One region of the Mesorhizobium erdmanii genome, then DNA from elsewhere that is predicted to be linked to it. Evidence: predicted binding sites of a transcription regulator. Region 1 holds the regulator's gene; the other holds the start of a gene.
What was found. The regulator HrcA, encoded in region 1, represses chaperone genes, less so after heat shock. The targets are predictions, from matches to a motif close to GTTAGCACTCNCNNNNNGNGAGTGCTAAC.

Region 1 (4,157 bases):
GGCCGATTTCGCCTCAAAGCCGAACGGTCCCATCAAATCCGCGAATTCGCGCAGCTTGCCAGCATTGTGGCTGGCGACGACGATCTTCTTGCCATCGAGAGTATGCATCAAAGGCCCCAGATTCTCGGCTCGGCGAACTCGATCGAATTGCCCGAGGGGTCGCGTATATAGAGCGAACGGCCGCCTTGCGGCCATTCGAATTCGCTTTCGATGGCGATCTTCTTCGCTACGAGATGCGCCTTCCAGCCGGCGAGCTCGTCGGCGGTCGCCGCAAAGCAGAGATGCCCCTCGCCGACCGTGCCATGCGGCGGCACTTTCAGCCGGGCATCGGGCGCCGGTGGTATTTTGGTTGCCTCGGCGTTGAAGATGAGCAGCACGCCCTGCCCGCAGCGGAAGAACAGGTGGCGGCCTTCGACCTTGCCGAGGAGGGTGAGGCCGAGGATGTCGGTGTAGAAGGCTTCGGCGACCACCAGATCGGTGACGTAGAGAGCGGATTCCAGAATAGCGGAGGGTATCACGAGGCGCCCCCCTCTGCCCTGCCGGGCATCTCCCCCACAAGGGGGGAGATCAGCGGCCATCGAGGCTTTCGCCAATCATTTGCGTTGCGGGATTGAGCGGGGCGCCAAAACTGCCAATCTCCCCCCTTGTGGGGGAGATGTCCGGCAGGACAGAGGGGGGCGCTCAAGCTCGGCATTTCGAAATTACGCCACCGCCATCTGCTGCAGGCTGACCAGCCGCGAAATGCCTTTCTTGGCGAGGCCCATCAATTCCGCGAACTGCGCTTCTGAAAAAGGCTCGCCCTCGGCGGTGCCCTGGATCTCGACGATGCCGCCCTTGCCGGTCATGACGAAATTGGCGTCGGTGCCGGCCGAGGAATCCTCGAGATAATCGAGGTCGATGACCGGCTGGCCATCATGGATGCCGCAGGAAATCGCCGCGACATGGTCCTTCAGCACTTTCGAAACACTGGCCATCTGCCGCGCTTCCATCCAGCGCAGGCAGTCATGCAGCGCCACCCAGCCGCCGGTGATCGAGGCGGTACGGGTGCCGCCATCGGCCTGGATGACATCGCAATCGACGGTGATCTGCTGCTCGCCCAGCGCCTGCAGGTCGACCACGGCACGCAGCGAGCGGCCGATGAGGCGCTGGATTTCCAGCGTGCGGCCGCCCTGCTTGCCGGCGGAGGCCTCGCGGCGCATGCGCTCGCCGGTCGAGCGCGGCAGCATGCCATATTCGGCCGTCACCCAGCCCTTGCCGGAATTGCGCATCCAGCCGGGCACCTTCTCCTCCAGGCTCGCGGTGCACAGGACATGGGTGTCGCCGAACTTCACCAGGCACGAGCCTTCGGCATGCTTGGAGACGCCGCGCTCGAAGGAGATGGCACGCATTTCGTCGAATTGGCGTTTGGAGGGGCGCATTCAGGCTTCTTTCCAGTCATTTTTCGGAATCGTGGCCGGCTTGTAGCCCCACGAAGCGCATGGCGCAAAGGAAAATGGCCTGACGGCCGCGACGCGGCACCGGTGACCGCAAGCGCGGCACCGGGTTGCGCGGGCCTAGTGTGTGTCTATATCCTTGGGCTGGAGGTTTTTGGCCGCATGACCAAAGCAGTCGCCGAACCCAGTTTGTTGTCGCCCGCTCTTCAATCGCTGGATATGCGCTCACGCGACATCTTCCGGCGCATCGTCGATTCCTATCTCAGGGATGGCGAGCCGGTGGGGTCTCGCAGCCTGTCGCGCATCCTGCCTTCCTCGCTGTCGCCGGCCACCATCCGCAATGTGATGAGCGACCTCGAGCACCTCGGGCTGATCTACGCGCCGCACATCTCGGCCGGCCGGCTGCCGACGCAGGCCGGGCTGCGCTTCTTCGTCGATGCCTTCATGGAACTCGGCGATCTCTCGGATGAAGAGCGCCGCACCATCGAGGCGCAGGTGCGGGCCTCCGGCTCGGGCGCGACGCTGGAGCACATGCTGACCGAGGCCAGCCAGATGCTATCGGGTATGTCGCGCGGCGCCGGCCTGGTGCTGGCCGCCAAGAACGAGGTGGCGCTGAAGCATATCGAATTCATCCAGCTTGAGCCGACAAAGGCGCTGGCCGTGCTGGTGTCGCAGAATGGCGACGTCGAGAACCGCGTCGTCGAGCTGCCCGCCGGCATCACCGTGTCGCAACTGCACGAGGCCTCGAATTTCCTCAACGCCCATATTCGCGGCCGCACGCTGGCCGAGGCGCGCACCGAGATCGCGCGCATCAAGGAAGAGACGAGAGCGGCGCTGGACACGCTGTCGCAGGACCTCGTCGAGAAGGGACTGGCCGTGTGGGCGGGTGCCGAAAGCGGCCTGCCGGCGCGGCTGATCGTGCGCGGCCGCGCCAACCTGCTCGAAAACGTCACCGCCCAGGCCGACATCGAACTGCTGCGGCATCTGTTCGAGGACATGGAAACGCAGGACGGGCTGATCCAGCTGCTTGACCTCGCCGAGCAGGGGTCGGGCGTGCGCATCTTCATCGGCTCGGAAAACAAGCTGTTTTCGCTGTCGGGCTCGTCGCTGGTGGTGGCGCCCTATCGCGACAAGGATGCCCGCGTCGTCGGCGCGCTCGGCGTCATCGGCCCGACCCGGCTCAACTACGCCCGCATCGTGCCGATGGTCGACTACACCGCGCAGCTGATATCGCGCATGCTTCGCTAGGTGTATTGATATTCAGGCGATGCTGCCTGCAAACGGCGGCCTACTGCGCTTCCGAAGAACAGGCTACCGAGGAGAAAAAGAATGGCGCTCGAAGAATTCAAGGCCCGGATCAGCCTGCTGCTCGAGGAGATGGTCAACCAGCCGGAAGACCAGCACGAGATTCAGGAACAGCTGCGCGAAAAGCTGCGGGAAATGCGCGCCATGGGCCTGCCGTTGCCGGCCGATCTCGTCGCACTGGAAAAACGCCTCGACGACGATTTCTACGCCGCCGGAACATAGGCCGGGACCGGACTTCGCTTCCAGCTCATCGTGCGTGGCGGAACCAGGGGACGAGCCGGCCGTTGGTTTCCTTCGCGACCAGATGGAGGACTAGATGATCCGATTGGCCGGGCTGGTGCTTCCCGCACTCTTTGTCACCTCGGCGGCATTCGCCCAGCAGGCGGACCAGCCGGTGCTGAAGGGCGCGGCCGCTTTCGGCGACTGGCGCGCCGACAAACCTGGGGTGCGCCGGCTGATCAGGCCGGAAGACCTGCCAAGGCCTTTTGTCACCAAATCGGCCTCGAACAGCGCCGGCGTTGCCGACATGCCGGCAGACGCGAAGCCGCAATTGCCGCCTGGCTTTTCGGCCGAGCTGGTCGCGTCCGGCATCGACAATCCGCGCGTCGTGCGCGTAGCACCCAACGGCGACCTGTTCGTCGCCGATAGCGAAGCCAACCAGATCCGCGTCTACCGCCTGGCCAAGGGCAGCGCCAAGCCTAGCGAGCAAGGTATTTTCGCCGGCAATCTCAACCAGCCCTATGGCATTGCCTTCTATCCCCCAGGCAACGACCCGCAATGGGTCTATGTCGCCAACAGCGACAGCATCGTGCGCTTCGCCTACCGCAATGGCGCGTTGAAGGCATCGGGCGAACCCCAAACCATCGTCGACAACATTCCCTCGAACCATCACTGGACGCGCGACATCGTCTTTTCGCCTGACGGCAAGACGCTCTATCTGTCCGTCGGCTCCGGCTCGAATGCCGCCGAGGACATGGGCAAGGCGCCGAAGGGCGGCCTCGAAGCATGGGTGAAGGCGAAGCCGCTGGGTGCTGCTTGGGGCTCCGAGAACGGCCGCGCCGACGTGCAGGCCTTCGACCCGGACGGCAAGAACGGCCGCATCGTCGCCACCGGCCTGCGCAACTGTTCGGGCATGACCATCCAGCCGGCGACCGGGGCGCTATGGTGCGTCGTCAACGAGCGCGACGCGCTCGGCGACAATGTGCCCTTCGAATACGCCACCTCAGTCAAGGAAGGCGCCTTCTACGGCTGGCCCTGGTATTATATCGGCAACAATGAGGACCCGCGCCACAAGGACGCGCGCCCCGATCTCGCCGGCAAGGCAACCATCCCCGATGTGCTGATGCAGGCGCATTCGGCGCCGCTCAACATCGCCTTCTACGACGGTAAGGATTTGCCCGCCGACAGCAGTTTTCCCAA
Region 2 (4,157 bases), 2.8 Mb from region 1:
GAACCGGTACTGGCTCACGGCGGATCGTGTCGTCGCCCTTGACGAGGCTCTGCGGCGAGACATGGCGGGTGCAGCGCTCGCGCTCGCCGCAGAATATCCAGAAGCGAGCGCCGAAGCCGTCCGACTCCGGCTCTGGAATGAATCTTTCGACGACGAGATCGCTGCGGTCGAAGATCGCCGGCGCAACATCTGAAAGAGATGCATAGACGCTATAACCTTCCATAGTCTCGACGTCGGGAAACGGCTTCGGCTTTCCGGCACGCAGCGATCGCCGGTTGAGCGCCTGCTCACGCATCCCGAGATTGTTGAGATTGCTCTTGACGATGACCGGCCCTTGCCAGTCGTCATCCTTGCCGATCACAGCGCCACTAACGCGTCGCTTGGAGATGTCGGCAGCCCCGATGTTCAGGCAGAAGGGAAAAGCGCGGGCGTATTCGACATATTCGGGTGGCGTCACGGTCGCATCGACGTGCAGCACCGCGATATCGGCTTCCGGCTTTGCCGACGTGCCGGGGATGATGCGGACGGAATGACCGCGTCGCTTCAATTCCTCCAGCAAACCGAAAAGCATATAGGAACTGCCGCGGCGAAATAGCGGGCCGCGCCAGCGTTCGAACCTGTCGAACTCATGAGTAATAACTGCGATGCGTGTCATGCGCCCCCCGCTTGGTCTCATTAGCGTCCTCGATTATAGCTTCTAATACAATGCCGGCTTGGGGGCTGTGGATGACCGACCATTGGAATGCCATTCGAGGGCACTGGCAGTTGCTCGGACCACCGTTGAGGCCGCCGGCGGAAGCGGTTGAGACCTATGAGCGTGAGCTCAACCTTTCGAACGCGCACGTCGTTCTGCTTGGCGTGACGCCCGAACTCGCCGGTCTCGGGGCCACCATGACGGCCGTCGACGAATCGTCCGCCATGATCGCCGGTATCTGGCCAGGCGACACTGCGTTGCGAAAGGCAATCAACGGCCACTGGCTCGACTTGCCGATACCAAACACAAGCGTCGATGCGGTGATCGGCGACGGCTGCCTGTCGGCGCTCGGCCTTTCAACCGAGCGTAAAGCACTGTTTGCGGCAATCGCCGGCGTACTGCGCACCGACGGCCGCGCGGGGCTGCGTCTCTTTGCCGGTCCGGAAACACCGGACGATCCGGCGGAGGTGCGGGCGTTTGCGCTATCGGGCGGTGTCTCGACCTTCCACGAACTCAAATGGCGCGTCGCCATGACCGCGACGGGCGATGCGCCCGACCATGCCATTCCGGTCAGAACGATCGCGGAACGGTTCGATGCTTTGTTTCCTGACCGCGAAGAGCTTTCGGCTCGCACGGGCTGGGACCTGCCCGTCATCGGCACCATCGATGTCTATCGGAACTCGCCGGCCATCTACAGCTTCACGCCGGCGCCTACACTGGTGAGCGAGGCGGAAGCCTTCTTTGGTGATGTCCGCATCGCTTCAACCGGGGGCTATGGACTTGCCGAGCGATGCCCGCTGTTGGTGCTGAGGGCGCCAAGACGCCGAAGATAGCAGGACGCTGTTCAAGCCGAGGCTGGCGCAACCCACGTTTTCTGAAATCGTGGGGCAGGAGAAAAAATTCGCGCGCATCGCAGTCTTCTCGCACCTTGACTCTCTGAGGCCGGCGGCCTATTTCAGCGCCACGTTAGCACTCGTCCTTGGTGAGTGCTAACCACAGCTCCGGCGCCGCCGGACGTTGTAGGTTGTCCGGCTTCGCCGGACGGAGGAACTGTTTCTCACCGTTCTCATTCGAGGAAGAAAAAATGGCAAAGTCGAAGTTCCGCCCGCTTCATGACCGCGTGGTCGTTCGCCGGGTCGAATCCGAATCCAAGACCGCCGGCGGGATCATCATCCCGGATACGGCGAAGGAAAAGCCGCAGGAAGGCGAAATCATCGCCGTCGGCTCCGGCGCCCGCGACGAAGCTGGCAAGCTGGTGCCCCTGGACGTCAAGGCTGGCGACCGCATCCTGTTCGGCAAGTGGTCGGGCACCGAAGTCAAGCTCAATGGCGAAGACCTTCTGATCATGAAGGAATCCGACATCATGGGCATCATCGGCTGATTATCGGCCTCACCGTCAACTGAATTTCGGGCTTACCCCAAGCCCCTGCCAGGAGCTTAAAAATGGCTGCCAAAGACGTAAAATTCTCCCGTGATGCCCGCGAGCGCATGCTGCGCGGCGTCAACATCCTCGCCGACGCGGTGAAGGTGACCCTCGGCCCCAAGGGCCGCAACGTCGTCATCGACAAGTCGTTCGGCGCCCCGCGCATCACCAAGGACGGCGTCACCGTCGCCAAGGAAATCGAGCTTGAGGACAAGTTCGAGAACATGGGCGCGCAGATGGTCCGCGAAGTTGCTTCGAAGACCAACGACATCGCCGGCGACGGCACCACGACCGCGACCGTTCTGGCGCAGTCGATCGTTCAGGAAGGCCACAAGGCGGTTGCCGCCGGCATGAACCCGATGGACCTGAAGCGCGGCATCGATCTGGCCGTCACCGAAGTCGTCTCGGCTCTCGGCAAGGCTGCCAAGAAGATCAAGACCTCCGAGGAAGTTGCCCAGGTCGGCACGATCTCGGCCAATGGCGACGAGTCGGTCGGCAAGATGATCGCGGAAGCGATGCAGAAGGTCGGCAACGAAGGCGTCATCACCGTCGAGGAAGCCAAGACCGCCGAGACCGAACTCGAAGTCGTCGAAGGCATGCAGTTCGACCGCGGCTACCTCTCGCCCTACTTCGTCACCAACGCCGACAAGATGGTTGCCGATCTCGAGGACGCCTACATCCTGCTCCACGAGAAGAAGCTCTCCAACCTGCAGGCGATGCTGCCGGTTCTCGAAGCCGTCGTGCAGACATCGAAGCCGCTGCTCATCATCTCGGAAGACGTCGAAGGCGAGGCTCTGGCCACGCTGGTCGTCAACAAGCTGCGTGGTGGCCTGAAGATCGCCGCCGTCAAGGCGCCGGGCTTCGGTGATCGCCGCAAGGCCATGCTGGAAGACATCGCCATCCTGACCGGTGGCCAGGTCATCTCGGAAGACCTCGGCATCAAGCTCGAAAACGTCGGCCTCAACATGCTCGGCCGCGCCAAGAAGGTGTCGATCTCCAAGGAGAACACCACCATCGTCGACGGCGCCGGCAAGAAGGCCGAGATCCAGGGCCGCGTTGCCCAGATCAAGCAGCAGATCGAAGAGACCACGTCGGACTACGACAAGGAAAAGCTGCAGGAACGTCTCGCCAAGCTGGCAGGCGGCGTTGCGGTGATCCGCGTCGGCGGTGCGACGGAAATCGAAGTCAAGGAAAAGAAGGATCGCGTCGATGACGCCCTCAACGCGACCCGCGCGGCCGTGGAAGAAGGCATCGTTGCAGGCGGTGGCGTGGCCCTGCTGCGCGCTTCGGCCAACATCAAGGCCACCGGCGCCAATGCCGACCAGGCTGCCGGCATCAACATCGTTCGTCGCGCGCTGCAGGCTCCGGCCCGCCAGATCGCGGCAAACGCCGGTGCGGAAGCTTCGATCGTTGCCGGCAAGATCCTTGAGAACAAGGGCGCGACCTTCGGCTACAACGCCCAGTCGGGCGAATATGGCGACATGATCGCCATGGGCATCGTCGACCCGGTCAAGGTCGTGCGCACGGCTCTCCAGGACGCGGCCTCGGTCGCCGGCCTGCTCGTCACGACCGAAGCCATGATCGCGGAGGCTCCGAAGAAGGAGTCGGCTGGCGGCGGCATGCCCGGCGGCATGGGCGGCGGCGGCATGGGCGGCATGGGCGGCATGGATTTCTAATCCAGCTTCCAGCAGCCTTCAGGTACGGAAAGGGCGGCAGCGATGCCGCCCTTTTTCGTTGGCCATTACAGAGAGCGAGCCATGGTGGAGACTCCCTTCGCCGGCATTCCTGAAACGACGGCGCCTTTTTCACGATCCGCGCTATCAAATCGCACTGAGATCCCGCCTTCGTAGGAATGTTCGTTTCCTGTGCAATTTCCCTGCAAAATCAGTAGCTTCGGTTGCACCTTGGCGACGCCGCGAAATTTGTCGGACAATATTTTTTAACACATTCATGATTACTAAAGGATGGGAGCGAGGCGATGTTGCTCCGGCGTGCGGAGTGTCAGGTAACCATCGATGCAGTTTTTCCGGCGATTTTTGC

Region 2: the regulator HrcA is predicted to act here: its motif matches at 1,660-1,688, upstream of groES (co-chaperone GroES).

The regions. Positions count from the first base shown of each region.
Region 1 covers NZ_CP033361.1:832,968-837,124, forward strand. The annotation lists gene rdgB (RdgB/HAM1 family non-canonical purine NTP pyrophosphatase) at 1-108, opposite strand, end outside; gene EB233_RS03885 (VOC family protein) at 108-518, opposite strand; gene rph (ribonuclease PH) at 702-1,418, opposite strand; gene hrcA (heat-inducible transcriptional repressor HrcA) at 1,596-2,681, shown strand; gene EB233_RS03900 (hypothetical protein) at 2,763-2,960, shown strand; partial or broken gene EB233_RS03905 (PQQ-dependent sugar dehydrogenase) at 3,055-4,157, shown strand, end outside.
Region 2 covers NZ_CP033361.1:4,651,387-4,655,543, forward strand. The annotation lists gene EB233_RS22660 (hypothetical protein) at 1-655, opposite strand, end outside; gene EB233_RS22665 (class I SAM-dependent methyltransferase) at 727-1,527, shown strand; gene groES (co-chaperone GroES) at 1,779-2,075, shown strand; gene groL (chaperonin GroEL) at 2,138-3,793, shown strand.